Regions from separate parts of the Nonomuraea sp. NPDC003754 genome, predicted to be linked through region 3. Evidence: riboswitches for the same ligand, from Rfam matches in the RefSeq annotation. Region 3 holds a riboswitch; each other region holds the start of a gene.

Region 1 (9,797 bases), on a different contig from region 3:
CACGGTCGCCGCGCCGATGAAGACCATCCGCCACTGCAGCAACGCGGTCCGCTCGTGGTAGTCGCCGGTCATCTCGGCGGGCATCGCCTTGTACGGCACCTCGAACAGCGCGTAGGCGGTGGCGGCGACCAGGAAGACCGCCGCCACGTAGACGGCGGCGGGCGTGCCGGTGAGCGGGGGGCCCGCGAACAGCGCCGCGAAGGCGAGCGGGAGCGTGCAGGCGCCCGCCAGCATCCACGGCCTGCGCGGTCCCATCCGTGACACCGTACGGTCGGACCACCGGCCCACCAGCGGGTTCACGACCAGGTCCCACGCCTTGGGCGCGGCCACGACCAGGCCGGCGAACCACGCGGGCACGGCCAGGAAGTTGGTCATGTAGTAGAGCAGCAGCAGTCCCGGCACCGCGGCGTAGGTGGCCGTGCAGAACGAGCCCACGCCGTACCCGAGCCGCACGCCGGTGGAGACGATCACGCCGCCAGTCAAGCCGACCGAGCTCTTGCTCGGTAGGCCCAATCAGTCCGTGACGTCCGCGCTCTTGCTCGGTAGGCCCAATCAGTCCGTGACGTCCGCGCACACCACGTGCGCGCCCAGCTCCACCATCCTGCGCTCGCTACGCGCGTCGGCCACCCGGGCCATGAGGATCGGCGCCTCGCTGGCCGCCAGCTGCGGCAGCCTGGCGCGAACCCCGCGGTGCAGGTCGCGGACCACGTCCTCGGCGGCCGACATGTGGACCTTGACGTGCAGCATGATGCCGGGGGCGCCCGAGGCCGTCCGCGCCTCGGAGATCCACACGTGGTGGACCAGCGGGTAGTCGGACAGCAGCAGCACGATCGCGCCGCGCAGCGCGGGCAGGATCGGGTGGGTGCACCGGCGGTAGCCGGGATCCACCTGCTGCATGGGCCCCGACAGGTGGGGGCGCGGCGCGGGGATCCACGACTGCGGCGCGGGCGCGACCTGCACGGGCGGCGCGCTCTGCAGCACCGAGCCACCGGTCGAGACCGCGGCCATGGCCCCGGTCGCGTACGCGGTGGGCATCGCGCCGGACAGCACCGGCTGAGATCCCGTCCGCGTCGAGACGAGGAAACGCTGGAGATCCTCGATCGGTACGGCTGCCGCGGCCGGGCCTGCGGCGTCGATCACGATCTCCCGCACGCCGGTGACGCGCTGGATGTCGAGGATGGTGTCGGCGTCGCAGGCCGACAGCGAATGGCCGCCCCGGTGCCGTGCGTAGGTTTGGGGCCCGGTATAACCGAGCAGGACGCGGTCACCGACCTGGGTCGTGCCCAGGACGACGGAGCGGTCAGGGCGCACGGCGACCAGGATTCCCCTGTCGGCGAGTGCGGCCAGCAGCAGGTGCGGACTGCCGTGCTGGACGAGCACGTCGGCGAGAGCGGGGTTCCCGATGCTCATAGGGTGAACGATAGGTAGTAGCCCACGGCTTATCAGGCTAATAGCGAAGAAATCTCCCGATCAAGACAAAGTTGGCTGCGGTCGGGATGAGTTCCCGGGGGGTGGGTACCGGGCTCGCCCAGATCCTGAGACCCTCGTGAATGCGTTCACAAGCCTAGATAGACTCAGAGAGATCCGAGGGGCCCGCTGACGTGTCCCTCAGCCCGTCGCATGCCCGAAGGATCCATCACAGTGAACAAGCCCGTCGTTCTGGTCGCAGAGGAGCTGTCGGAAGCAGGTCTCGCGGTGCTCGGCGCCGACTTCGAGGTCCGTCACACCGATGGCGCCGACCGCTCGCAGTTCCTGCCCGCGCTCGCCGACGTGGACGCGCTCATCGTCCGTTCCGCCACCCAGGTGGACGCCGAGGCCATCGCCGCGGCGCCGAAACTGCGCGTCGTCGCCCGCGCGGGTGTCGGTCTCGACAACGTCGACGTCGAGGCGGCGACGAAGGCCGGCGTCATGGTCGTGAACGCGCCGACCTCCAACATCACCAGCGCCGCCGAGCAGACGATCGCACTCATCCTCGCCAGCGCCCGCAACACCGCGCAGGCCCACGCCGCGCTCAAGAACGGCGAGTGGAAGCGGTCCAAGTACACCGGCGTCGAGCTCGACGAGAAGATCGTCGGCATCCTCGGCCTCGGCAAGATCGGTCAGCTCGTGGCCCAGCGGCTGCAGCCGTTCGGCGTCGAGCTGATCGCCTACGACCCCTACCTGCCGCCGGCCCGCGCCGCGGCGATGGGCGTCAAGCTGGTCAGCCTCGAGGAGGTCATCAGGACCGCCGACTTCATCACCGTGCACCTGCCGAAGTCGAAGGAGACCCTGGGTCTCATCGGCGACAAGGAGCTGCACGAGGTCAAGCCGTCGGTGCGCATCATCAACGTGGCCCGCGGCGGCATCGTCGACGAGGCCGCGCTCTACTCCGCGATCAAGGAAGGGCGCGTGGCAGGCGCGGGCCTGGACGTGTTCGCCAAGGAGCCCTGCACCGACAGCCCGCTGTTCGAGCTGGACCAGGTCGTCGCCACCCCGCACCTCGGCGCCTCCACCCACGAGGCCCAGGAGAAGGCCGGCACCCAGGTCGCCCGCAGCGTCAAGCTGGCCCTCGCCGGCGAGTTCGTGCCCGACGCGGTCAACGTCCAGGGCGGCGTCGTCGCCGAGGACGTCAAGCCGGGCCTGCCGCTGGCCGAGAAGCTGGGCCGCGTCTTCACCGCGCTCGCCGGTGAGACCGCCACCAAGCTCGACATCGAGGTCCGTGGCGAGATCGCCGCGCAGGACGTGCGGGTGCTGGAGCTGGCCGCGCTCAAGGGCGTCTTCACCGACATCGTCGAGGACGCCGTCACCTACGTCAACGCGCCGCTGCTGGCCAAGGAGCGCAGCCTGACCGTCGAGCTGGTCACCAGCTCCGAGAGCCCCGACTGGCGCAACGTCGTCGGCGTGCGCGGTGTGCTGGCCGACGGCCGCACCGTCTCGGTGTCGGGCACGCTGTCGGGGCCGCGCCAGATCACCAAGATCGTCGAGGTCAACGGCTACGAGATGGAGATCGAGCCGACCGACCACCTGGCCTTCTTCACCTACACCGACCGGCCCGGCATCGTCGGCGTCGTGGGTCACCTGCTCGGCGAGAAGGGCATCAACATCGCCTCCATGCAGGTGGCGCGGGACGTCAAGGGCGGCAAGGCGCTGATCGCGCTGACCGTCGACTCGGCGATCCCGTCGGACGTGATGGACCAGATCGTGGCGGAGATCGGCGCCGACAGCGGGCGCTCGGTCGACCTGTCCGATTGACGCTTCCCATGGAGAACGCCCTTCCGCCGCTCGGCGGGAGGGCGTTCTTGCTTTCCGCTGTCGTCTCGCATCGTGAGATATTCGGACGTCCAACGAGACAGCCTGGACCGTGCCAGGTACTTTGGTAGGGATGCGCTGGGTACTCGTACTTATTACCTGCCGCGACGGGGCCTGTTAGGGCAGGTCGACTACCCGTCGCGGTGAGCGGCGTTGCGTCGGCCTTAAGTCCCCTTTCGTCCGGTCCGTGATCCGGACCGCACGAGACCAGGCCCGGTCGGATCCGCGACCGGGATCCGACGTCCGATTTCACTCGCGTCCGCGAAACGAGATGAGCCACGTGTACGACATGTATCCATGGAACCGCGCCGACGACCACGAGGAAGAGGCCGCGCAGGCCCTCCAGACCGCCCTGGACCGCAGGGACAACGGCGGTTCCCCCTTCCCCGGCTGAGCGGGACCGCCCCTTTCCCCGCTGGGCGGGACACCACCCTTCCCCCGCTGGGTGGGACCACCCTTTTCCCCCTGAGGGCGCCGGCCGGCTTCCCCTGTTGAGCGGGACCACCCGGTGGAGGTCCCCCTGCTCCACCGGGGAGACCCCGGATCCCCCTCCGGGCGCGCGTCAGCCCGGAAACCGCCTCCGGTTCCCGGGCTGGTGCGCGCTCCGACGGGTCAGAACGTGGCTCGTAGCCCCACGGGCGCGGACGAGGACTTCGCCTCGACGAGCCGCGCCTGCTGCTTCACGCCCTTGGGGTCGGGCCGTACCGCGCCGACGAACGCCTGGCGCCGCCACGCGCTGAGCTTCTCCTCCTTCACCACGTCACCGCTGTGCGGCGCGTGCACCATGTAGCCGGGCTTCGAGATCATCCCGACGTGGCCCAGTCCGCTGAAGAAGACCAGGTCGCCGGGCTTCAGGTTGTTCCACTTGATCTTCTTGTCGTACGCCTGGTACTGGTCGGCGGCCACGCGAGGAAGCTCGATCCCCGCCTTCTTGTAGGCCTTCATCGTCAGTCCTGAGCAGTCGTAGCCGTTCGGCCCGGTGCCGCCCCAGACGTACGGCGTGCCCCGCTTGGCCATCGCGAAGTCGAGCGCGATCTGCCATGCGGGCTTGGGTGCCTTCTCGAGCTGGGCCTTCTTGATGTCCGCTCCGGTGAGGGTCACCGTACGAGCGGGGTCGTCCTGGACGGGCCGGTCGGTGCCGGGTTCGGCCGTGACCGGCTGCTTCAGGGCGGGGACGGGGGCGGCCGACGCGGGGGAGGCGGCGGCGATACCTGTGGCGAGGAGGCCGCCGACGACGGCAGCCGTGATGATGCGAGACAGGGGAATGTCCTTCCACGGGGCCGACCGGGTTAGCTGACGGGCTCGGGCGTGGAAGCCGCCCTACGGCATGGGGGTGCCGATTCGCCCCAGGGGGAATGGGTCCCCGGCTCCGTGCGAACGTCGCACCGGATTAGGCTGGCCGAGACTCTAACGAAAGGGTCAAAAGACCGCAAACACGACAAAACGCCGTGTCCGGACAATGAGATCAGGTGTTCGCCAGCCGAGACGACCCGGTAAGGTACCGGCCATGGAGTCGCGCAACATTCGTCTGGCCGTCATCCCCGGTGACGGGATCGGCACCGAGGTCGTCGCCGAGGGGCTCAAGGTCCTGGAGGCGGTCGGCGCCAAGATCGAGACCACCCACTACGATCTGGGCGCCACTCGCTACAACGCCACCGGCGAAACCCTGACCGACGAGACCCTGCAGGAGCTGCGCGGCTACGACGCCATCCTGCTCGGCGCGATCGGCGACCCCAGCGTCCCGCCGGGCGTCCTCGAGCGTGACCTGCTGCTGCGGCTCCGCTTCGAGCTCGACCACTACGTCAACCTGCGTCCGGTGAAGCTCTTCCCCGGCGTGACGACCCCGCTGGCCGACACCCGCCCCGAAGACATCGACATGATCGTCGTGCGCGAGGGCACCGAGAGCCTCTACGCGGGCGCCGGCGGCGTGCTGCGTCGCGGCACCCCGCACGAGATCGCCACCCAGGAGTCGCTCAACACCGCCTTCGGCGTCGAGCGCGTGGTCCGCTACGCCTTCGCCAAGGCCGCCGAGCGCCCCCGCAAGAAGCTCACGCTGGTCCACAAGACCAACGTGCTGACCTACGCCGGCGACCTGTGGATGCGCACCGTCAACCGGGTGGCCGCCGAGTTCCCCCAGGTCACGACCGACTACCAGCACATCGACGCGGCCTCGATGTTCTTCGTCAGCCAGCCCGAGCGCTTCGACGTGATCGTCACCGACAACCTCTTCGGCGACATCATCACCGACATCGGCGCCGCCATCGCCGGCGGCATCGGGCTGGCCGCCAGCGGCAACATCAACCCCGACCGGACCGCGCCCAGCATGTTCGAGCCGGTCCACGGCAGCGCGCCCGACATCGCCGGCCAGGGCAAGGCCGACCCCACCGCCACGATTCTGTCGGTGGCCATGATGCTCGACCACCTCGGCCTGACCGAGGAGGCGGCCCGCGTCGAGCAGGCCGTGGCCGACGACATCGTGGAGCGCCTCACCGGACGGGCCGGCCGTACGACGCACGAGATCGGTGACGACATCACCGCACGAGTAGCCGGCGGCGCCTGACCGCCTGCCACTCCAGCACCATAGGCGGCCTGGCGCCCTTCGGCCGGGTCCATACTGTCCGGGATCCGGCGAGCGCGTAGCCGCCTGGATACCACAATCAGCGCCTGGCGGCTCGCGAGAACGCCAGGCGTTTGCTGTAAGTTCCCGTTACCCGGTTCATCGCAAAATGGACTCAGGGCAAATCTCGCGGAAAGAGAAGGATTTCTGTCATGACCACCGCTCAGAAGCTCAGCTTCGATGTGCAGCTCTCCGACCACGCTCGCACCGCTGCGGAGCGCGAGCAGGTACTGGCGAACCCGGGGTTCGGACAGACCTTCACCGATCACATGATCTCGATCGACTACACCGAGGGCAGGGGCTGGCACGACGCGCGGCTCACGCCGTACGGGCCGCTCGTCCTCGACCCCGCCACCTCCGTCTTCCACTACGCGCAGGAGCTGTTCGAGGGGCTCAAGGCCTACCGCCAGGCCACCGGGTCGATCGTGACGTTCCGGCCCTACGCGAACGCCGGCCGCTTCAACGCCTCCTGCGTCCGCATGGCCATGCCGGAACTGCCCGAGGACACCTTCGTCGAGTCGCTCGACCTGCTCGTCCAGGCCGACCGCGACTGGGTGCCCACCACCGAGGGACACAGCCTCTACCTGCGGCCCTTCATCATCGCGACGCAGGTGGGGCTGGGCGTCAACTACCCGTCCAAGAGCTACCGGTACATGGTCATCGCCTCCCCCGCCGCCTCCTACTTCAGCGGCGGCGTGAAGCCGGTGTCGGTGTGGCTGTCCACCGAGTACACCCGCGCCGCCCCCGGCGGCACCGGCGCCGCCAAGTGCGGCGGCAACTACGCGGCCGCCTTCGTCGCCCAGCGTCAGGCCGTCGAGCAGGGCTGCGACCAGGTGGTCTGGCTCGACTCCAACGAGCACAGGTACGTCGAGGAGATGGGCGGGATGAACCTGTTCTTCGTCTTCGGCAACAAGCTCTTCACCCCCGAGCTGACCGGCACCCTGCTGCCCGGCATCACCCGCGACTCCATCCTCTCCCTGGCCGCCGACCTCGGCCTCGAAGCCGAGGAGGGCCGCCTGTCCATCGAGGAATGGCAGGCGGGCTGCGAGTCGGGCGAACTCACCGAGGTGTTCGCGTGCGGCACGGCGGCGGTCGTGACGCCGGTCGGGTCGGTCAAGGGCGCGGACCGCGCCTGGACGATCGGCGACGGCACCCCCGGCCCCGTGACCATGAAGGTGCGCGAGGAACTGCTCGGCATCCAGTACGGCACCCGCCCCGACACCCACAACTGGATCCACAAGCTCTCCTGACGAGGAGACAGGCCTGCCGCCGCGGGGCTCCGGTCCGTCCTTCGGGTCGACCGGAGCCCCGCCTCGCGTAGGCCCACCCGTTGCCAGGGAATCTCCCTCGGAGACGAGAAGGCACGCTCCGCCCGGCGTTCAGAGAGACGATGGTCTTGAGCGGCGCCGCCCGAGGGGGAGCTCATGCACTGGCACTGTTACAGCTGGGTGGGGGTGGGCGACGAGCTGTGGCGGGAGGCGGAGCGCCGCCCCGTGCCGGGGACGGGCCGGCCGCCGGGGACCGCCCATCCGCTTCCCGAACCTGACCCGGCCCTGTTCAGCCGCTCGCACCTGCCGCCCATGCGGACCGGCGACTGGCTGTTGAAGCCCCGCTCGCGGATCTCGCTCACCGGCGACGAGGTGGGCCAGGTGCTGGCCTGGCTGCGCGCCCAGTACGCGCACGCGGAAGGGTCGTTCCTGCGGCCGGACCAGGAGGCGCGGATCGGCGTGGAGTACCGGCTGGAGGAGGCGGCCGACCTGCTGGCGCGCGGGGTGGACGTGCAGTGGGGGATCTGGCTGCAGGGCGGCCGCTATCTGTGTCTCGGCGTCGTCTGCTGCCCTCACGCGCAGCTGCCCCACCCCTGTCCGGCGAGGTGAGCGCGCCCTGCCCGCGGTTTCCTCATCGCTGTCCGGCGAGGTGAGCGCGCCCCACGCGCAGCTGCCCCGCCCCCTCCGGCGAGGTGAGCCCGTCACGTTTCGCTGGTGAGACCGGCGTGCGTGCCGACGAAGTCAAGCGTCCGGCGCCACGCGTCGGCCGTCGCGTCCGCGAAGTCGCGGGCGGCGAGCTCGAAGAAGCCGTGCGGCGCGCCGGGGTAGGTGACGAACTCGTGCGGGCATCCGGCCGTGGTCAGAGCCTCGGCGAAGGCGTCGACCGTGGCGGGCGGGATGGCCTCGTCCGCTCCGCCCCAGAGGGCCAGTATGGGGGCGGTCAGGTCGGCGGCGAGCTGGGTGGGGCCGGGCGCGCCGTTGATCGCGTCGGGGAACCCGTAGAAGCCGACGGCGCCCGCCAGCCCGAACCGCGCGGCGGCGGAACGGAAGGCCTGGCGCCCGCCGAAACAGAAACCGAGCGAGAAGAGCGACCGGGCCCCGATCGACCGCACGTGCTCGGCCGCCGCATTGATGTCGGCGTCGAGTCCCGCGGGGGTGAGGCGGACCAGATGCGGCATGAGGACGGCCATGTCGTCGAATTCGGCACCGCGACTGCGGTAATCGACGCCGGCGGTGCGGGCGAAATAGTCGATGGCCAGCGCGGTATGCCCTTGTTCGGCGAGCCGGATGGTGAGCGTTTCATAAAAGACGGACAGGCCCTTGTTGTCGGGCAGTACCAGCACGGCCGCCCCCGACGGCCGTTCGGGACGGGCGAGATAGGCGCCGACCAGGGCGCCGTCGGTGGCGGTGAGCGTCATCGGGCCGGCCTCGGCGACCTGGGTGACGGCGGGGCCGGGCACGGGGGGAAGGGCGGCGGCGTCATAACACATGAGAAATTCCTCGCGGTGGGAGTTGGGCGACTCGCGAGGAAGGCTAACAAGAAATACGCTGCCTATTTCTCAGCATAGCAGGCGGAAATAAATTTATCGCATCTGTTCGGGTCTGTTTTCGGTCACCGGGCCGAGCTGGAATTGCGGCCGGCTTCCCATTCGGCCTTGGTCAGGGCGTATTCGACCTCGCCCTCCTCGGACCCGTCGATGCTCTCCGGCCAGTCCTGGAAGAAGGTCCGTACGAACCGCAGCCCCGACTTCTCCATCACGCGCCTGGATCCGGTGTTCACCGACATCGTGAAGGCGGTCACCCGCTCCACGCCCTGTTCGGTGAAGCCGCGCTCGATGAGCGCGCGCGAGCCCTCGGTGCCGAAGCCCTTGCCCCATGCCGGCCTCCGCAGTCGGTAGCCGAGCTCGATCTCGCCAGGAGGGGCGTCCCGCTGCGGCCTGAAGTGGAACCAGCCGATGAACTCGCCCGTGGCCTTCTCCTCGGCCGCCCAGAAGCCGAAGCCGCCGGGCCGCTCGTAGTAGGTCAGGAGCCTGGGCAGCGTGACGTCCCTGATCTCCTCGCGGGCGACGGGCTTGCCGCCGTTGAGGAAGCGCATGACGTCGGGGTCGTTGTCGAGTTCGACGAGGTTGTCGAGGTCGTCAGGGGTGAGGCGGCGCAGGATCAGCCGCTCGGTCTCGAGAACAAGGTGCACGCCGGGCATTCTTACGGGGCCAGGTCACCCGGGCGAACCGGTTTTCGGCGTGCCTGGATCGACGAGCTTGCCGGTGTCGATGGTCAGCGCCCATGGCTGCGGCAGCTCCAGCGGCTTGCCCAGGGCGATCTGGGTTCGCTGGGCGTAGCCGCTCGCGCCCGGCAGGCTGAAGAGGACCACGACTGCCCGGGCGGGATCGATGAGGAGATAGAGCGGGACGCCCGCCTTGGCGTACTCGCGGGGTTTGACCACGTGGTCGTCGTTGACGCTGGACGGCGACACCACCTCCACGACCAGGTTGGTGTCCTGGGCGTAGATCTGGTCGTCTCCCCAGGTGCGCGGGTCGCCGGGCACGACGGTCAGGTCAGGGATGTAGCGGTCGGCCTGCGGGCCGAGGAAGAGCTTGACCAGCTCGCCGAACTCCCAATCGTGT
Region 2 (9,797 bases), on a different contig from region 3:
CCAGCTCGACGACGCCGAGGCGCGGGCCTTCACTCCCCGGGTGGTCCACGTCGACCGGGACAACAGGATCGTGGAGCTGGGCGCCGACCCCGCGGCCGCGGTCGAGGGCGCCATGCGCGGCGACGAGCTCCACGTCTAAGGGGAGGGGGCGGGGAAGGAGCACGGATCGCGGGGCGTTATCGTCATAGTGACGAAATCCGAGGAGGCTCCCCCATGAGTGCACCCGCGATCCCCATGAAGCTCACCGCCCCCGCCCCCGGCTGGACGGTCGAGGCGGACGTGATCGTGGTGGGTTCGGGCGTCGCCGGGCTGACCGTGGCCCTGCACCACGCCGAGCTCGACCCCACCGCGAAGGTCCTGGTCGTCACCAAGGACGTGCTGTCGTCCGGCTCCACGAGGTGGGCGCAGGGCGGCATCGCGGCCGTTCTCGACCCCGCCGACTCGCCCGGCGAGCACCTCGACGACACGCTGGTCGCCGGGGTCGGCCTGTGCGACGAGCAGGCCGTCAGGACGCTGGTGACGGAGGGGCCGGGAGCGCTGCGCAACCTGATCGCCAGGGGCGCCAGGTTCGACACCGACGAGAACGGCGAGCTCCAGCTCACCCGCGAAGGCGGGCACCACCGCAACCGCATCGTGCACGCGGGCGGCGACGCGACCGGCGCCGAGGTGCAGCGGGCGCTCATCCAGGCGGTCCTCGCGCACCCCGCGATCGAGGTGATCGAGCACGCCCTCGTGCTCGACCTGGTCAAGGACGCGGGGGGCCGGGCGCGCGGCGTCACCCTGCACGTCATGGGCGAGGGCGCGCGCGACGGTGTGGGAGAGGCGCGGGCCAGGGCCGTGGTGCTGGCCACCGGCGGCATGGGCCAGATCTACGCCGCCACCACCAACCCCGTCGTCTCGACGGGCGACGGCGTCGCGCTGGCGCTGCGCGCGGGCGCCGTCGTCAGGGACCTGGAGTTCGTGCAGTTCCACCCGACCGTGCTATGGCTGGGGGAGGAGTCCACCGGCCAGCAGCCGCTGATCTCCGAGGCGGTACGCGGCGAGGGCGCCTACCTCGTCGACGCCGGCGGCGAGAGGTTCACCGACGAGCTCGCGCCCCGTGACGTGGTGGCCAAGGCGATCACGCGACAGCCGGGCCAGGTCTACCTCGACGGCCGCCACTTCGGGCTCGACAAGTGGAAGACCCGCTTCCCGACCATCTACGGCATCTGCCTCGAGCACGGGATCGATCCCGCCACGGACCTGATCCCCGTCATGCCCGCCGCCCACTACGCCAGCGGCGGCGTCCGGACCGACCTGCGCGGCCGTACCTCGATCGAGGGGCTCTACGCCTGCGGCGAGGTCGCCTGCACGGGCGTGCACGGCGCGAACCGGCTGGCCTCCAACTCGCTGCTGGAAGGACTGGTCTTCGCCGAGCGCATCGCCGAGGACATCCACCGGCTACGGCCCGCCCCCGGCGAACCCGTCGCGGCCACCGCGGAGGAGGGCCTGGTCGACCCACGGGCCCGCACGCGTATCCAGGCCCACATGAGCAGCGGCGCGGGCGTGCTGCGCAGCCGGTCCTCGGTCACGCAGACGGGCGTCGCGCTCAGGGACGCCCGCTGGACCCCCGTGGCGGTCCAGCCCTGCGTGGAGTCGTGGGAGACCACGAACCTGCTCACCGTGGCCTCGGTCCTCGTGGCCGCCGCCTACGCCCGCCTGGAGACCAGGGGCTCGCACTGGCGGGAGGACTTCCCCGACCGCGACGACGAGAACTGGCTGGGACACCTGGACATCACGCTGACTCACGAGGGGCTGACCATGACCTACACGCCGCACGAGACGGCCCCGCGCCTGGCGCGGGAGCTGGAGGCCGCGGGGCTCGACCCGGCGACCGTGGACGAGGTCGTCTCGCGCGCGCTCGCCGAGGACCTGGAGGAGGCCGGTGACGTCACCTCCCTGGCCACGATCCCCGCGGGGCAGCGCGCCACCGCCGACGTGGTCGCACGGGCCGACGGGGTGGTCGCGGGGCTCGCCGTCGCCGAGGCCGTCTTCCGCAGGCTGGGCGCCACCACCGTCGAGCGCGGGGCCAAGGACGGCGAGCGCGTACGGCACGGCGACGTGCTCATGACCGTCGAGGGCGAGACGCGCGCCCTGCTGACGGCCGAGCGCACCGCGCTCAACCTCCTCACCCACCTGTCGGGCATCGCCACGCTCACCGCCCGCTGGGTCGACGCGGTCGAGGGGACCGGCACCCGGGTGCGCGACAGCCGCAAGACGCTGCCGGGCCTGCGGGCGCTGGAGAAGTACGCGGTCAGGGCCGGCGGCGGGGTCAACCACCGCATGTCGCTGTCGGACGCGGCGCTCATCAAGGACAACCACGTGGTGGCCGCAGGCGGAGTCGCCGAGGCTTTCCGCAAGGTGAGAGACCTGTATCCCGAGCTGCCGATCGAGGTGGAGGTGGACCGCATCGACCAGATCGCCCCCGTCCTGGCCGAAGGCGCCGAGGAGATCCTGCTGGACAACTTCACCGTGGCGGAGCTGGCCAGGGCGGTGCGACTCGTCGACGGCCGGGCCAGGCTCGAGGCAAGTGGCGGGCTGACCTTGGAATCGGCCCGTGATGTAGCCGAAACTGGCGTGGACTACGTTGCTGTGGGAGCGCTCACGCACTCGGCACCTGCGCTTGACATAGCCCTGGATCTACGGGGGAACTAGATGCTGCTCGCGATCGACGTCGGCAACACCCACACGGTGCTCGGCCTCTTCGAAGGCGAGGAGGTCATCGAGCACTGGCGGATCGCCACCGATGCCCGCCGTACCGCTGACGAGATCGCGGTCGTCCTGCAGGGGCTGCTCGCCCAGTCGCCCCTGCTCAAGGACGCGGACGTGAGCGGCATCGCGATCTGCTCGACCGTGCCCTCGGTGCTGAACGAGATGCGCGAGATGTGCCGCCGCTACTACGGCGACGTCACCGCCGTCATCGTGGAGCCCGGCATCCGCACGGGAGTGCCGGTCAGGATGGACAACCCCAAGGAGGTCGGCAGCGACCGGATCGTCAACTCGCTGGCCGCCATCGACCAGTACGGCGGGCCCTGCATCATCGTCGACTTCGGCACCGCCACCTCCTTCGACGCGGTGTCGGCCAAGGGAGAGTACGTCGGCGCGGTCACCGCTCCGGGCATCGAGATCTCCGTCGACGCCCTCGCCGCCGCCGGGGCCCAGCTGCACAAGGTGGAGCTGATCAGGCCGCGCTCCGTGATCGCCAAGAACACCGTCGAGGCGCTGCAGTCGGGCATCATCTACGGCTTCGCCGGCCAGGTCGACGGCATCGTCGAGCGGATGGCGGCCGAGCTCGCCGACGACCCCGACGACGTCACGGTCGTGGCGACCGGCGGTCTCGCCTCGCTGGTGGTCAGGGAGGCGCGCTCGATCGACGTGCACGAGCCGTGGCTCACGCTCATCGGGCTCAGGCTCATCTACAACCGCAACGCGACATGACGAAGAGCCCCCGCGGGAGGGGGCCCTTCGATCGGGTTTCTCACACCTCTTCGGCGTCGTAGAGGTCCCACCACTTGCCGCACTTGCTGACGCGGTGGGTGGACGGGTCGTACTGGCAGACCTTGACGCGCACCGCGTAGACGTCGTCCTCGTGGAACTGGAAGGACTTGTAGCCCGGGTAGCCGCAGTAGTAGCGCGAGTAGACCTGGTACCAGTCGTACTCGTCGTCGGCCGCCTGGAACTTCACGTACGCGCACTTGCCGCCCTGGTTGTAGGTCCTGTTGTCGAGGTCGTAGAGCCGTCCCTTGACGTGAACGGAGTTGCCGTCCTCGTAGTCGCCCTCGACGCCGATCCAGCCGCTGGCCTTGGCCAGGCCGTACTTGGCGTAGTAGGAGCCCCAGTAGTCGTCGTAGTCGGAGGCGCCGGTGGAGGAGGAGGTCGTCGAGGCGTTGGCGGTGGCGGGGAGCGACAGGGCGAGTGTGCCGGTGGCGGCCACTGCGAGGAAGCCTGTCGCGAGCTTCTTCATCATGATCTCTCCTTGAGCCCCGCGGTTCCGGCTCCCTGCCGGATCCCCCTGGGCTCCTGGGTCATTGGTAACCCCGCCTCCTTGCACTCCCTTTGCAAAGAGCTGACGAACTCTTGCATTGCGCCATATCGGTACCCTTTGGTGTTGTGAGCGACGAACTTCCCGAGCAGATGCGCATCCGGAGGGAGAAGCTCGACCGCCTTCGTGACGAGGGCGTCGATCCTTATCCGGTGACCTTCCCCCGTACGGCGACCAACGCCGAGATCAGGGAGAAGTACCAGGGTCTCGACCCTGACACCGCGACCGGCGACAAAGTCGGCGTCGCGGGGCGCGTCATGCTCAACCGCATCGGCGGGAAGCTCTGCTTCGCCACGCTGCGTGACGGCGGCGGTGACCTGCAGGTCATGATCTCCCTCGACAAGGTGGGAGAGGAGTCGCTGGCGGCCTGGAAGCGCGACGTCGACCTCGGCGACCACGTCGGCATCGAGGGAGAGGTCATCACCTCCCGGCGCGGTGAGCTGTCCATCCTCGCCGACCGCTGGCAGATCACCTCCAAGTGCCTGCGCCCGCTGCCGGAGAAGCACGTCGGCCTCACCGACCCCGAGGCCCGGGTACGGCAGCGCTACGTCGACCTCATCGTCAACGACGAGGCGCGCTCGATGGCCCGCGTCCGCAGCGCCACGGTCCGCGCGGTGCGCGACTTCTGGCACGAGGAGGGCTACCTCGAGGTCGAGACGCCCATGCTGCAGCCGATCCACGGCGGCGCGGCGGCACGGCCGTTCAAGACCCACATCAACGCCTACGACATGGAGCTCTACCTCCGCATCGCGATCGAGCTCTACCTGAAGCGGCTCGTGGTCGGCGGCATCGAGAAGGTCTTCGAGATCAACCGCAACTTCCGCAACGAGGGCGCGGACTCCACGCACAACCCCGAGTTCACGATGCTCGAGGCGTACGGCACCTACCTCGACTACAACGACATGGCCGAGCTCACGCAGCGGATGTACCAGCGGGCGGTCGTGGCCGCGCTGGACACCACCGTGGTCGTGCACGACGGCGTCGAGATCGACCTCGGCCTCGCGCGCTGGCCGAGGGTCAGGCTGTACGATGCGGTCTCCGCGGCGCTGGGCGAGGAGATCACCACCGACACCCCGCTCGAGCAGGTCAGGAAGTACGCCGACGAGCGTCACGTCCACTGGGACGCGAAGTGGGGCCAGGGCAAGCTCGTCCAGGAGCTCTTCGAGGAGCTGGTCGAGCACACGCTGGTCCAGCCGACGTTCGTCATGGACTACCCGCTGGAGACCTCGCCCCTCACCCGGCAGCACCGCGACAACCCGCTGCTCACCGAGAAGTGGGACCTGATCGGGTTCGGCACCGAGCTCGGCACCGCCTACTCCGAGCTGGTCGACCCGATCGAGCAGCGCCGCAGGCTCACCGAGCAGTCGATGCTGGCGGCCGGCGGCGACCCCGAGGCGATGCAGCTCGACGAGGACTTCCTGCAGGCGCTGGAGTACGCGATGCCGCCGACGGGTGGCGTCGGGGTCGGGATCGACCGGATGATCATGGCCTTCACCGGCAGGAACATCCGGGAGACGATCCTGTTCCCGCTGGTGAAGCCCACCGGCTGACGCGTGTCCACGCCGGTCGTCACCGCCGGGCGGGCTCGCCGGTGACGATCGGGGCGGTCGCGTCCTGAGGCGGCCCGGCGGGCCGTACCCGGTCGGGTGGCGGTGTCAGAGGGTGAGGACCAGGCGACCGCGCAGGCCGCCCTTGGCGAGACGGGCGTAGGCGTCGCCGGCCTGCTCCAGCGGGTAGGTCCCGGCGACCCTCGCGGTCAGCCGGCCGAGCCCGGCCAGCCGGGCGATCCCGGCGAGCTGGAACGGCTCCTCGCGGAAGAACACGGTGGCCACGTCCGTCCCCCGCAGCGCGACCGGTGCCACGCCGGCTGTGAGGGTGACGAACGTCCCCCCGTCGCGGAGGGCGTTCAGTCCCTCCAGGCCGGTCACGGCGGCGTCGATCACGGCGTCCACCCCGCCTGGCACCCGCTTCCTGACCGCCTCGCCCAGATCCTCTCCGCGCGGGACGAACCACTCGGCGCCGAACCCCCGGACCAGTTCCTCGTCGTCGCCTCCCGCCGCGGCCACCACCCGCAGGCCGCGGGCCGTCGCCAGTTCCACCGCGAACCCGCCGACGGCGCCCGCGGCCCCCGTGACCAGGACGGTCTGGCCCTGGCTCAGGTTCGCCCGGTCGAGCGACTGCCACGCGGTCAGCGTGTTGAGCGGCAGGGTGGCGGCCTCGACCAAGGACAACCCCGCCGGAGCGGGCGCGACCGCCGGCGCGTCGACCACCACGTGGTCCGCCTGGGCCTTGGTCGGCAGTTCGAGCCGGCTGACCAAGGCGATCACCTCTTGCCCGGGCGCGATGGCGACGCCTTCACCCACCTGGTCGACCACGCCCGCGGCGTCGAAGCCGAGGCCGTAGGAGTCGAGCTCGCGGGCGACGCCGTAGTCGCTGAGCGAACCTGAGGCGACCGCGAGGTCGAACGGGTTCAGGCCGGCGGCGGCGACCTTGATCCGGACCTGGCCCCGGCCCGCCTGGGGAGTCGGGGCCTCGATGAGCTCGGGAGAGCCGGAACCGCCGATGAGGGCACGCATGGTTGTCATGCGGACGACCCTAGGGAGAGAAGCTCTCTTCTGGTAAGAAGGCACCTGGAAGTGCGTAAGCCACCCGGAGGAGCTCGCATGGCGACCACGACGGCGGCCGCGCGCCGTGCCGCGGCCAAGCAGGAGTACGACGCGTACGTCGCGCAGTGCCCCTCGAGGAAGCTGCTGGACACCCTCAGCGACAAATGGGTCAGCCTGATACTCACCGCCCTGGCCGGCGGCTCGATGCGATACAGCGATCTGGCCAGGACGGTCGCGGGCGTGAGCCAGAAGATGCTGACGCAGACGCTTCGCGGGCTGGAAAGGGACGGGCTGGTCTTCAGAACGGTGACCGCCTCGGTGCCGGTGCGCGTGGATTATGAGCTCACGCCACTCGGAACGAGTCTGCTCCCACTCATGGCCGCGATCAAGGAATGGGCGGAGAGTCACATCGAGGATGTCGAGCTTGCCCGCGAACGCTATGACGCCGGGCAGACCGCTGAAAAAACGGCGTGAAATTCAGGATAAGAGCGCATTGCGGTCGGCCGGTTGTGGCCTGATCTTCGCGCCGTATGTCGCGCGAGTTCTTCATATAGAAACGATCAAGTCAATAGTCGCCGTCAAGCGCTTCGTGGAATCAACCTTGACGACCTTTCGAGTATGCGTTTACCGTCTGCGGGACGAGCAGCGGTGCTCGAGCCGAGACGTCGCCGAGTTGTGCTGTTGGGGGGAGGGCTCCCGATGGATGTGCTCACCGACGACGGAGTCGTGTTGAGCCAGGACGACCTGGATCTCCTCGCGGAGTTGGCCAAGGGTGTCACGGTCGACCGCGTGGGCAGAACGCTGGAGATCAGCGGCCGCACGGTCCGCCGCCGCCTGCGCGTCATCTGCGACAGGATCGGCGTCGCCACGGCCATCGAGGCCGTGGCCTGGGCCGCGCGCCGGCGACTGATCTAGTCGGCGATCCGTACGGCTCCCGCGAACGGCCTGTTGGCGATCGCGGCGACCCGGACGACGTCACCCGTGCGGGGCGCGTGCACCATCATCCCGCCGCCGATGTAGATGCCCACATGGTGCAGGTCGTTGTAGAAGAAGACCAGGTCGCCGGGGCGTAGCTGCTCGCGCGAGATGTGGGTGCCGGCCGTCCACTGGTCGCCGGTGTAGTGCGGCAGGCTGATGCCCACCTGCTGGTAGGCGGCCATGACCAGGCCCGAGCAGTCGAAGGAACTCGGCCCCTCGGCGCCCCACACGTACGGCTTGAGCTGTTGGGTCAGCGCCCAGCGGGCGGCCTGCGCGGCCTTGCCGCTGCCGATGATGGGCAGGTTGACCCTGCTGGCGCGGGTGCCCGGCCGTCCCGCCTCGCCCAGGGCGCGCCGGAACAGGCTGCTCTCGGTCTTGGCGACCATCGAGGTGATCTTGTCGCGTTTGCTGCCGAGGTCGTTGACGAGTTTCTGGACCTCGGCCAGGCGTGTCTTGGCGGTCGCCCTCGCCTTCTCGGCGGCGGCGATGGACTCGGCGAGCTCCTTGACCTCCTGGCCCTGCTGCTGGCCGAGGGCGTAGGAGGTGGCGGCGGCGTCGAGGAAGGAGTCGGGGTCGCCCGACGAGGTGAAGGCCAGGCCGTCGGCGAGGCCGCCGTACATGTAGGTGCTCTCGGCCACGAGCGTGGCTCGGGCGCGCTTGGCGGCCAGATCGGCCTCGCTGGTGGCCAGGACCTTCTTGGCGGTCTCGGCGGACTTCTTGACGCCCTTGAGCTTCTCGCGCTGCCCGTTGTACTGCTCGGTGAGCGTCTCGATGTCGTTGTGCATCTTCTCGACGCGCTCGGCGAGCTCCTTGAGCGTCGGCTTGGGGTCGGCGGCGGCCGGGCTCAGCGGCATGGCGAGGGCGAGGGCGGCCATCGCGGCGCTCACGACGGCGAACCGCTTCCTGGGGGAGCCCGGTTCGTGGGGGCGGGCGTGCTTGCCCGCGGACTTCCCCTCGTGAGTGCGCCTGCGCTTCACCAACCAGCTCCTCTCGTAGCCGCCGACCGGGTTAGCTGACGGGTTCGGGCCGGAGCAGCCCTACCGAGCACGGACTCGGACTCACCCCTGTGGCGGTCGGTGGTCCGCCGGCGGGTCCCCGGCTCCCCGTGGTGGGGGATTAGGCGCGTCACCCACGCCTGGCTGCGTGGGTGACATCGTCGCTGGACACTAGTGCAAGCCAGGTTCGTGCTCAACCAGAACTACGGATCCAGTAGAGGATGCGCAAACAAAGGATCACGGGCGGGTCACGCGAAAGCCTGATCAACCAGGGTATTGCGTGCCCTTTGCCCGGATTGGCAGAGATTTGTCGGGCATGTCGTGCGTCGATGCGGAGCGTGCTCGCCTCACTACGTGAGGTCATGTGATGGTAGTTAGGGATGGGCCGAAACAAGCTCGGTACGCTGAAGGGCCATGGAGCAGGTCGTCGAGCGCCCAATGCAGGACACCGAGATCGTCGTACGGCGCGCCCGCACGCCGGACGTCAGGTCGATCAAGCGCCTGGTCGACATCTACGCGGGGGCGGGCCGCAAGCTTCTCGAAAAAGCCACGGTCACGCTGTACGAGGACGTCCAGGAGTTCTGGGTCGCCGAGCGCGGCGGCCAGGTGGTCGGCTGTGGCGCGCTCCATGTGCTGTGGGAGGACCTCGCCGAAATTCGCACGGTCGCCGTCGATCCCGCGGCCAAAGGTTCAGGCGTCGGTCACCGTATTGTTACCGCGCTCGTGAGAACGGCTCGCGACCTGGGCCTTCGCCGGGTCTTCTGCCTGACGTTCGAGGTCGACTTCTTCGCCCGACACGGCTTCGTGCCCATCCAGGGAACGCCGGTATCACCCGAGGTCTACGCCGAGCTGCTGGCCTCCTACGACGAGGGTGTGGCCGAGTTTCTGGACCTCGAGCACGTCAAGCCCAACACCCTTGGCAACACCAGGATGCTGCTTCATCTGGACGCAGTTGACTACGGCGTTGACCAAGAGGAAAGGTGATTGTTGATACTCATGTCGATACGTTGGGCAACAGCAAGCATGTGTCCTGACATGTGCCACATGCGCCATCGAAGCGAGGTGACACGGTGAGCACCGGACAGCCGCCGTACCCGGACCAACCTGACGACAATTCCGGATACGGTCAGCAGAACG
Region 3 (9,797 bases):
GGTGGCGGAGAAGGAGGGGGCCGCCGTCACCGCCGTGCCGAGCCCTCGGGTGGAGGCGGTCGACACCACCGGGGCGGGCGACGCCTTCACCGGCGCGCTCGCCTGGCGCCTGGCCCGCGGCGACAGCCTGACCGAGGCTGCCGCCTTCGCCGTGCGGGTGGGCGCGGCCGCCGTGCGCCGTGAAGGCGCGCAGAGCTCGTATCCGCGGCTGGAGGAGTTGTGAAGCGCTCGGGGATTCTCAACGGCGCCCTGGCCGGGCAGCTCGCCAGGCTCGGCCATACCGACCAGGTGCTGGTCTGCGACAGCGGGATGCCGATCCCGCGTGAGGTCGAGACCGTCGACCTGGCGTTCGTGGCCGGCGTGCCGTCCTTCGCGGCCGTGCTGGACGGATTGCTGGCCGAGCTCGTCGTCGAGGGCGCGGTGGCCGCGGGAGAGGTGGCCGAGGCCAACCCCGCCTGCGCGGCCATGCTCGCCGACCGGCTGCCCGGCCTCGTGCACGTGCCGCACGAGGAGCTCAAACGCATGGCCGGGAAGGTCAGGCTCGCCGTGCGGACGGGTGAGGCACGGCCGTACGCCAACGTCATCCTGCGCTGCGGCGTCTCCTTCTGACCCCGGCCCCGCCGCGACCGGCCGTGCCATGACCGGCCGTGCCATGACCGGCCGTGCCGCGACCGGTCCTGCCGTGACCTGGCGGCCCGCGGAATCGGGGCGCCGGGCCGCGACGGGGCGGGGAGGGCTCTGGGCTGAGCCGGGTGCGGCGTGACCCGGTCAGCGTGACGGGACGACGACCGACTGCGGGTTGCCCGGCGCGTAGACGGTGATGCCCTGCGGCAGCGACCGCAGCTTCTCGATCTCCGCGCAGGCCGGGCAGGCGTCGTAGCCGTCCTGCCTGGCCCGGTTCGCCGCCGCCTCCGCCTTCGCCTGCGCGACCTTGGCCTGGGCCTCGGAGACGGCGGCGTTGGCGGCCAGCGACCGGTCGACCGCCTGCTGCACGGCCAGGGGCAGCGTCACCCGGGCCAGCGTGAAGCGCAGCCCGGTCAGGTAGTCGCCGCCGAGCGTGGCGGGCAGGTCGCGGGCCAGGGCGCGGTTGACCCCGTCCTGCACCTGGGCGATGGTCGCGTTGCTGTCCTGGGCGCGCAGCGCGGAGCTGTTCAGCAGCGAGCACGAGGGCACGAGCTCGGCGCAGCGCATGCCCCCGACCTGGACGCGCAGCGCGTTGTCGATGACCGGCCTGACGGCCTGGCCGAAGAAGGCCGCCCAGCCCTCCTCGCCGTCCCAGGCGTACCGGCCGCCCCGGTAGGTGCGGGTGCCGTACTTGTCGTCGAAGCTCTTGAGCGTCTCGGGGTCGAGGGTGAGGGTGAAGTAGAGCGTGCCCTCGATGCCGAGGTTCACCCCGTCGCTGCTCGGCACCGTCACCACGTCCACGCCGAGCGCGGTGGCCCGCTTGGGGTCGGCGGTGATGGTGTAGAAGCGCTGCTGGGCGGGATAGGTGTGCACCGCCGACCACCAGCCGGTCCAGGTGAGGCCGGAAGCGGGCGGGATGACCTGGCGGACCCGGTTGTCGTCGAGCGGGCCGGCGTCGCGCACGACCGCGACCTGCCCTCCGCTGGTGCTCTCGAAGCCGTGGGCCAGCCCGAGGAGGGTGGGTAACGCGACCACGGCGGCGATGACGATCAGGGTGATTCTCACGGGAGCCTCCCTGGTGGGCGGCGGTGGCAGCCGCCGCCCACGTCCCTTTCGCGGCTATCCGATGGTTTCGGGAACGGGCTTGTGCACGTCCTCGCTCCCGGGCGCGATGGCGAGGCCGAAGGCGGTGACGGCCAGGGCGATCACCACGTAGATGGAGACGGCGAGGGTCGTCTGGTAGGTGGCGTGGAGCTTGAGCGCGATGATCGGGGCGATGGCGCCGCCGACGATGCCGGCCACCTGGTAGCCCATCGACGCGCCGCTGTAGCGCAGGCGGGTGCTGAACAGCTCGGCGATGAAGGCGGCCTGCGGGCCGTACATCGCCGCGTGGGTCACCAGCGCGACCACGGCCGCCAGCACGATGAGCGGGAAGGACCTGGTGTCGAGCAGCTGGAAGAAGACGAACACCCAGACGGCCGCGCCGATCACGCCCGCGAGGTAGACGGTGCGCCTGCCGTACCGGTCGGAGAGCGCGCCGAACAGCGGGATCAGCACGAGCTGGCAGGCCGAGCCGATGAGGACGGCGTTGAGGCCGACCGAGCGGTCCATGCCGAGCACGGTCGTGAGGTAGAGCAGGATGTAGATGGTGAAGGTGTAGAAGGCCACGTCGACGCCGATGCGTGCGGTGAAGGCCGACAGCAGCGCGCGGGGGTGCCTGCGCAGCACCTCGATCAGCGGCATCTTGGCCTTGGCGCCCTTCCGCTCCACCTCCTGGAACAGCGGCGACTCGGTGATCTTCACCCGGACCCAGAGGCCGACCAGCACCAGCACGCCCGACAGCAGGAACGGCACCCGCCAGCCCCATGACAGGAAGGCCTGCTCGGACATGGTGGCGTCCAGGATGCCCAGCAGGGCGGTGGCCAGGATGAAGCCCGCGGGGACGCCGACCTGCGGCCAGCTGGCGTTGAAGCCGCGCCGCCGCGGGTCGCCGTGCTCGATGGACATGATGACCGCGCCGCCCCACTCGCCGCCCAGGCCGAGGCCCTGGACGAACCTGAGCGCGCCGAGGAGGACCGGTGCCGCCGCCCCGATGGCGTCGTAGGTCGGCAGCACGCCGATGAGGAAGGTCGAGATGCCCATCACCAGCAGCGTGACCACGAGCACCGTCTTGCGGCCGACCTTGTCGCCGAAGTGGCCGAAGACGATGCCGCCGAGCGGGCGGGCCACGAAGGCGACGGCGTTGGTGACCAGGGCGAGCAGGGTCGCGTTGAGCGGGTCGAAGGTCGGGAAGAACAGCTTGCCGAACACCAGCGACGCCGCCGTGCTGTAGAGGAAGAAGTCGTACCACTCCAGCGACGTGCCGATCAGGCTGGCGAGGATCACTCGCCGCGTCTGGTGCATAGTCATCGCTCCTAGAGATGGGGGTGTTCTTTTGAATCTAAGGATCGTTGAACAATTCGACAAGGGTTTTGTTCGATGCTTCCCTGAGGGGTGTGGAGAACGTGGTCGCGGCGCTTGAACACGAACGGGTCCGTCTGGGGCGCAGCAGCACGGCCGAGCGAGTGGCCGACATCCTGCGCGAGCACATCATCGAGGGGCTGTTCGCCCCCGGCCAGCGGCTGTCGGAGGAGGCCATCGGCAACGCGCTCGGCGTCTCCCGCAACACCCTCCGCGAGGCCTTCCGGCTCCTCGGCCACGAGCGGCTGCTCGACCACAAGCTCAACCGCGGCGTCTTTGTCCGCGTGCTGTCGGCCGCCGACGTCGCCGACCTCTACCAGATGCGCCGGGTTCTCGAAGGGGCCGCGGTACGGCGCACCGCCTCGCCCGAGGCGCTGGCCCTGATCAAGGAGACGGTGGAGGAGGCCGAGCGGTCCGCGCTGGCCGACCGCTGGCAGGACGTCGGCACCGCCAACAGCCGCTTCCACCAGGCGCTGGTCGCGCTCCACCGCAGCCCGCGGCTGAACGAGGCGATGCGCCAGCTGCTGGCCGAGCTGCGCCTGGTCTTCCACGTCATGAGCAATCCGCGCGCGCTGCACGAGCCGTTCGTCGAGCGCAACCGGCAGCTGCTGGAGCTGCTGGCGGCGGGGCGGGCCGACGAGGCCGGCACCTTCCTCGAGAGCTACCTCGACGACGCCGAACGGCTGCTGCTGCACGCCTACGAGCCGCTGGACGCGTCCGGCACGCGATGACCGGCTGAGCCAAGCCGTGTCCCAGCTGTGACCAACCTCTCCGCCTCGCCGGCAGTCCAACCCGGTGAAGGAGGAGAGGCACCATGCGAAGGACACTTCTGGGGGCGGCGGTGGTCGCGGTGGCGGCCGCGGGACTGCCCGCCTTGGCCCACGCCGACAGTGCGAGGACGGCCGGCGCCGCGTGGGTGGGCTCGTGCGTCAGCCCGGACGAGAGCAGCCGCGCCTGCGGGGCCTGGCGGTTACGGCTGCGCTCGGGCAAGCAGGTCACGGTCGCCGACGCGGCCGCCACCTCGGTCGACGCCTACGGGCGCGCGACCGACGAGACCGGCGCGTTCGCCGTCAGCGCCGACGGCCGGTGGATCGTCTACGAGCGCAGGAGCGACCACCGCCTGGCCGTGCGCAGGGCGGCAGGCGGCCGCGTCACGCTGCTGCCCAAGTCGCTGACCAGGCTCGGCACCGACGTCCTGACGGTCCGGCTGTCGCCCTCGGGCGACCGGGTCCTGCTGGAGTACGACGACACCGACGCCAAGGAGCCCGGCAAGATCGTCACGGTGGCCACGGGGAAGATCGTGAAGCTGCCGGCGGGGGACGATCTGGAGGGCTTCAGCGCCGACGGCGACGAGGTGCTCGCCCAGCGCTACAACAACGACAACACCACGACGCTGCTCGCCGTCGGGCTGGACGGCAGCAGGTTCGCGCAGGTCCCGCCGCAGGTGGTGATCAACGCCGCCACGCGGGCGCTGGCGGCCGACGGCCGCACGGTGGCGGTGCTCGCGGGGGAGAAGCCCAGGCTGCGGCTGTACGACCTGAGCACGGATCGGCTGGCCGCGGCGGTCGACGTGCCGCTGCCCAAGGGCAGCGAGGTCTACCACGTCCAGTGGAGCGGCGCCGACCGGCTGACGGTCAAGACGCAGTCGGGCGGGGACGACAAGCCGACGGTGGTACGGGTGCTCACCGTCGACACGGCGACGGGCGCGGTCAAGCCCGTGGAGACCTTCACGTTCACCGCCAGGCAGCACGCCTGGATGACGGCGGGAGAGTGACGAGATGAAGCTCAGGATCCTGGCGGCCGTCGCCGTCGCCCTGGCGGTGCTCGGCGTGCCGGGCCAGGCCGCGGTCGCCGGCCCCGGTCAGGCGCCGGGTCACGACCGGGGACATGACCACGCCCAGAGCAGGGGCGACGCCATCCGCTACGCCTCCGCCCAGGGCTGCCCGCAGAAGGACGGCACCGTCGTGCCCTGCGGCACCTGGCGGCTGGTCTCCCACAAGGGCGAGGTCACGCCGCTGAAGGACGCGCAGCTGCGCGCGCTGGGCGCGGACGGCAAGCCTGTCGACTACGCCGTCGCGCCCGTCGCGGTCTCCGGCGACGGCACCCGGGTCGCCTACTTCGCCAAGGCCGGCCACCTGGCCGTCCGCACCGTGAAGGGCGGTGTCCGCGTGCTGCCGAAGGACGCGCTGCCACCCAGGACCAGCCAGTACGACGTGACGCTGCAGCTGTCCGACGACGGGGCCAGGCTCGCCGTCGTCGCCGGCAGGGCGCAGGTGTTCGACACCGCGACCGGCGCCAGGCTCGGGACGCTGCCCAGGAACAGCGTCTTCGTCGGCTTCAGCGGCGACGGGGAGAAGGTGCTGGCCACCATGGACGGCGCGGAGTCGGTGCTGGAGATGCACGTCTACGATCTGGCGGGCCGGCGGCTGCTGAGCGACACGCCGCCGCAGCTGGTGTCGGCCAACGGCCCGCACGCGCTGCACGCCGACGGCAGGACGATCGCGGTGCTGGTCGGGGGGACCAAGGTGAAGCTCTACGACCTGGCGGACGGCCAGGTCGTCGGAGGCCACGCGATCAAGCTGCCCAAGGAGGGCACGGTCCACAAGCTCGACTGGACCGGCGACAACCAGGTGACCCTGCACGTCTCCCAGTACCCCACGGGCAAGGCCACCAGGATGACCGTCCTGCAGCACGACGTGACCTCGGGCGCGACCAGGGTCCGCGACAGCTACTCGATGCTCAAGGACACGTTCGTCTTCGCCGCCTGCGGCGGCTGAGCGCGCGGCTCCGCCCGCCGTACCGCCTTTGCCGGGTACGGCGGGCGGTCGGCACAATGCCCGCATGACCGACAGGACCGTGCGGATCTCCAAGTACCTGGCCAGGCACCTGCGCCACGACCCCGCCGCCATCGGGATCACGCTGGACGAGCACGGCTGGGTGCCGATCGACGAGCTGCTGGCGGCCGCGGCCAGGCACGGCTTCCCCATCACCAGGGATGAGCTCGACACGGTGGTGGCCGACAACGACAAGCGGCGCTACGCGATCAACGGCGACCGCATCAGGGCGAGCCAGGGCCACTCCGTGCCCGTCGACCTGGGACTGGCGCCGGTGGAGCCGCCGCACGTCCTCTACCACGGCACCGTCGGGCGCAACCTGGCCGCCATCAGGCGCTCGGGCCTGCTGCCGATGACCAGGAGGCACGTCCATCTGTCGGCCGACAGGCAGACGGAGGTGCGGGTCGGCTCCCGGCGCGGCGTCCCGGTGGTGCTGGTCGTCGACGCGCGGGCGATGCACGCGGCCGGGCACGAGTTCGTGGTCAGCGCCAACGGGGTGTGGCTCACCGACGCCGTGCCGGCTGCTTACCTGCGGTTCCCCGGCTGATCGGTGCAGACAGGGGAATGGACGAGGGTCCTGCGGGTGGCCGGAGGGCAAGCGCGCTGAGACGGCGCCGTCGCGGCCTGGGGGAGCGTTCTGTGGGGGAACGTTCTGCGGGGGGCGTTCTGCGGGGGGAACGGGGTGGCCGGTCCGAGGGGACCGGCCCGAGCCCGTGGGTGGCCCCCGTCACCGGAGCGGCGCGTGGCCGTCCTGGCGACAGGGCCGGGGGGAATGCGGGGGAAGGGGAAGCGTCAGCCGCCGTAGCTGGGGTAGCCGTAGCCGACGACCTGCGACTTCGGACGGACACGCTGCTCGACGGCGCCGTTGCCGGTGTTGCCCTCGATCGTGCTGATCGTGCCGTCGCCGTTGTCCTTCTCGACGAAGCCGACGTGGTCGATGGAGTCGAGGCTCTTGCTGCCGTCCCAGGCGAAGAAGACGACGGCGCCGGGCTTGGGCGCGGTGCCCCAGCGCTTGTTGGCCTTGAACCACTTGGCGTGGGTCACCGTGTAGGCGTCCCAGCCGACCTGCGTGCGGGCGCCGGTCATCTCACCGACCCACGAGACGAACATCGCGCACCACGGGGCGTTGGCGTACGCGCTGACGTCGCCGCCGTCCCTGACGACCGTCTCCCTGGCGCGCTGCGATCCGACGTACCAGTTCTGGAACTTGGTTCCGCCGCCCGCGGAGTTCTCCTTGACGCCGACCTGCTTCTTGGCCTCGGTGAGAACGACGGTGGCGGAGGGGATGACCTTGGCCTCCGGCCTGGCGGCGGCGGGCTTGCCGGCCTCCTCCTTGGGCGCCTTGGCGAGGACGGCTACCCGCTGGCTCTCGGACAGCGGGAGCTTCTCGGCCTGGGCGGCGGTGGGAACGAACGAGCCGGCGATGACGACGGCGCCGAGCGCGGCATGCGCGTAGGTGAGCTTCGGGGCACGGCTACGGCTGGGCTTTGCCATGGGAAGGGGAACTCCTTGCTAGCTTCCTGCCGCTTACCGGGTTAGCTGACGGGTTCGGACGCGAAGCTGCCCTACGGCACGGTGTGCCGATTCACCCCAGAGGAAGTGGGTCCCCGGTTCCGCATGGTGCGGATTCAGCGGTCACAGGCGAACCTGTGATGATTGCAATGACAGGCAATGTCCGGAATGCCCGGTTTATGCCTTGAGTGAGCCTAAGGTAATACACGAGGCAAGTAGCTTACAAATTGATAAAGGTCCGGCGATCATTTACGGTCAGGTCATGTCGCCACAGGACCTGTTCAACAGGGGGCTGCGGGAAGACGGACACCGTCCGGACGAAGCCCGGCGATGGTATCTCCTGGCGATCGCATCGGGCCATCCGGCCGCCGTCCAGCGGGCGGCCTTCAACCTCGCGCTGATCGAGGACGAGAGCGGCCACCTCGACGCGGCCCGCCACTGGTACGGCAGGGCCGGCACGCCCAGGGCGATGTTCAACCTCGGCGTCCTGGAGGACTGCTGCGGCAACACCGACGCGGCCCGGCGCTGGTACGCCAGGGCCATCGAAACCGGCCACGAGGAGGCCGCGCCGCGCGCCATGTTCAACCTCGGCCTGCTGGAGGGCAGGGAGGGCCGCCCCGACCGGGCCCGCGCCCACTTCCGGGCGGCCGCGGGCTCCGGCCACGCCGAGGCGGCGGCCCGCGCTACCGAGCGCCTAGCCTGACCCTGGCGTCCTCCAGCATCCGCATCATCGCCAGGCTCTCGTCCAGCGGCATGACAGAGCTCTCCGTCCTGCCCTCGGCCAGCGCGGCGCGCACCTCGCGCACCTCCTCGGCGTAGCCGTTCATGGCGGGGTCCAGGACGAGCTCCTCCGGATCCACGCCCGGCCCCGACAGCACGATGCGCCGCGGCGCCCAGAACGGCGCGGCGATGTCGGCCCGCAGCCCCGTGCCCACCACGGTCGCGGTGTTGGCCAGCGGGCTGAGCAGCGAGGTTTCGACCAGCGCCCTGGTGCCGCCCGCGTAGGTGAGCAGCGCCGCCACCTCGGCGTCCACGCCGGAGGGGCCGAGCGATCCGGTGAGATGCGTCTCAGCCGGCTCGCCGAGCAGCAGCTGCGCCAGCCCGAACGGGTAGATCCCCAGGTCGAGCAGCACCCCGCCGCCGAGCGCGGGGTTCCAGAGCCGGTGCTCGGCCGCGTAAGGCTGGACGAAGCCGAACGAGGCCTGCACCGAGCGCAGCTCCCCGAACCTCTCCTCCGTCAGCAGCGCCCTGATCAGGGGATTGAAGCGCATCCACATCGCTTCCATCAGGAACACGCCCGCCTGCCTGGCCAGCTTCACCATCCGCTCGGCGTCGGCCACGCTCGCGGCGAGAGGTTTCTCACACAGCACGGCCTTGCCCGCCGCGATGGCCGCCTCGGCCACCTCCAGATGCTGGGCGTGCGGGGTGGCCACGTAGATCACGTCGACGGCGGGGTCCTGGCACAGCTGGGCGTAGGAGCCGTAGGCCGCGTCCGCGCCGAGCGCCGCCGCCAGCTCCGCGGCCCTGCCCTGGTCGCGGGAGCCGACCGCGGCCACCCGCATGCCGGGCTCCGCGGCGATCACCGCGCCGACTGTCCTGGCGATCCCGCCCGTGGCCGCGATGCCCCACGCTAACTCACGCATGACGAACCTCCCTTTCCGCGATCAATCCTCCCTTATCTCGGACATGCGAACGGCCCGCGCCGGCGGCGCGGGCCGTGCCCGTTCGGTCATGTCAGCCCATCCAGTTGAACGTGGCGGGGTCGGGACCGAGGCGCGTGCCGGTGTTCAGCGCGCCGATCGCCGCCATGTCCTCCGGGTCGAGGGTGAAGTCGAACACGTCGATGTTCTCCCTGATTCGCGAAGGGGTGACCGATTTGGGGATCACCACGTTGCCGAGCTGGACGTGCCAGCGCAGCACGACCTGCGCGGGCGACTTGCCGTGCTTGCGGCCCAGCGTGGCCAGCGCCGGATCGTCGAGCAGCCCCCTGCCCTGCCCGAGCGGGCTCCACGCCTCGGTCAGGATGCCGTTGGCCTCGTGGAAGGCGCGCAGCTCCGGCTGGGGGAAGCGGGGGTGCAGCTCGATCTGGTTGATCGAGGGGACGATCTCGGTCTCGTTCATGAGCCGCTCGAGGTGGGCGATCGTGAAGTTCGACACGCCGATCGCGCGCACCCTGCCGTCCTTGTAGAGCCGCTCCATCGACTTCCACGCCTGGACGTACTTGTCCTGCGCGGGGACGGGCCAGTGGATGAGGTAGAGGTCGAGCTGGTCGAGCCCCAGCCGGGAAAGGCTCGCCTCGAAGGCCGCCTCGGCCCTGTCGTGGTCGTCGTTCCACAGCTTGGTGGTGATGAACAGCTTCTCGCGCGG

What was found. A riboswitch is a leader RNA that binds a small molecule or an ion and turns the genes downstream of it on or off. The one in region 3 is predicted to bind cyclic di-AMP.
Region 1: it holds a riboswitch for cyclic di-AMP, as region 3 does, so the genes downstream of both, ACWEVS_RS19540 (C40 family peptidase) here and ACWEVS_RS37680 (CHAP domain-containing protein) in region 3, are expected to answer to the same signal.
Region 2: it holds a riboswitch for cyclic di-AMP, as region 3 does, so the genes downstream of both, ACWEVS_RS18505 (NlpC/P60 family protein) here and ACWEVS_RS37680 (CHAP domain-containing protein) in region 3, are expected to answer to the same signal.

The regions. Positions count from the first base shown of each region.
Region 1 covers NZ_JBSGJX010000014.1:127,893-137,689, reverse strand. Annotated here, with positions in the region: gene ACWEVS_RS19560 (MFS transporter) at 1-471, opposite strand, end outside; gene ACWEVS_RS19555 (hypothetical protein) at 553-1,410, opposite strand; gene serA (phosphoglycerate dehydrogenase) at 1,642-3,231, shown strand; gene ACWEVS_RS19545 (hypothetical protein) at 3,560-3,682, shown strand; gene ACWEVS_RS19540 (C40 family peptidase) at 3,901-4,389, opposite strand; cyclic di-AMP (ydaO/yuaA leader) riboswitch at 4,552-4,695, opposite strand; gene ACWEVS_RS19535 (3-isopropylmalate dehydrogenase) at 4,796-5,848, shown strand; gene ACWEVS_RS19530 (branched-chain amino acid aminotransferase) at 6,058-7,155, shown strand; gene ACWEVS_RS19525 (hypothetical protein) at 7,330-7,782, shown strand; gene ACWEVS_RS19520 (dienelactone hydrolase family protein) at 7,875-8,663, opposite strand; gene ACWEVS_RS19515 (GNAT family N-acetyltransferase) at 8,786-9,373, opposite strand; gene ACWEVS_RS19510 (Uma2 family endonuclease) at 9,389-9,797, opposite strand, start outside.
Region 2 covers NZ_JBSGJX010000013.1:134,373-144,169, reverse strand. Annotated here, with positions in the region: gene panD (aspartate 1-decarboxylase) at 1-139, shown strand, start outside; gene ACWEVS_RS18540 (L-aspartate oxidase) at 214-2,694, shown strand; gene ACWEVS_RS18535 (type III pantothenate kinase) at 2,695-3,477, shown strand; gene ACWEVS_RS18530 (hypothetical protein) at 3,518-4,006, opposite strand; gene lysX (bifunctional lysylphosphatidylglycerol synthetase/lysine--tRNA ligase LysX) at 4,150-5,631, shown strand; gene ACWEVS_RS18520 (NADP-dependent oxidoreductase) at 5,737-6,666, opposite strand; gene ACWEVS_RS18515 (winged helix-turn-helix transcriptional regulator) at 6,745-7,161, shown strand; gene ACWEVS_RS18510 (LuxR C-terminal-related transcriptional regulator) at 7,387-7,602, shown strand; gene ACWEVS_RS18505 (NlpC/P60 family protein) at 7,599-8,642, opposite strand; cyclic di-AMP (ydaO/yuaA leader) riboswitch at 8,648-8,798, opposite strand; gene ACWEVS_RS18500 (amino-acid N-acetyltransferase) at 9,075-9,644, shown strand; gene ACWEVS_RS18495 (RDD family protein) at 9,731-9,797, shown strand, end outside.
Region 3 covers NZ_JBSGJX010000044.1:57,760-67,556, reverse strand. Annotated here, with positions in the region: gene ACWEVS_RS37720 (ribokinase) at 1-223, shown strand, start outside; gene rbsD (D-ribose pyranase) at 220-609, shown strand; gene ACWEVS_RS37710 (SPFH domain-containing protein) at 769-1,689, opposite strand; gene ACWEVS_RS37705 (MFS transporter) at 1,744-3,027, opposite strand; gene ACWEVS_RS37700 (GntR family transcriptional regulator) at 3,120-3,815, shown strand; gene ACWEVS_RS37695 (hypothetical protein) at 3,899-4,858, shown strand; gene ACWEVS_RS37690 (WD40 repeat domain-containing protein) at 4,863-5,861, shown strand; gene ACWEVS_RS37685 (RNA 2'-phosphotransferase) at 5,926-6,465, shown strand; gene ACWEVS_RS37680 (CHAP domain-containing protein) at 6,711-7,412, opposite strand; cyclic di-AMP (ydaO/yuaA leader) riboswitch at 7,428-7,562, opposite strand; gene ACWEVS_RS37675 (SEL1-like repeat protein) at 7,693-8,133, shown strand; gene ACWEVS_RS37670 (Gfo/Idh/MocA family protein) at 8,114-9,073, opposite strand; gene ACWEVS_RS37665 (aldo/keto reductase) at 9,165-9,797, opposite strand, start outside.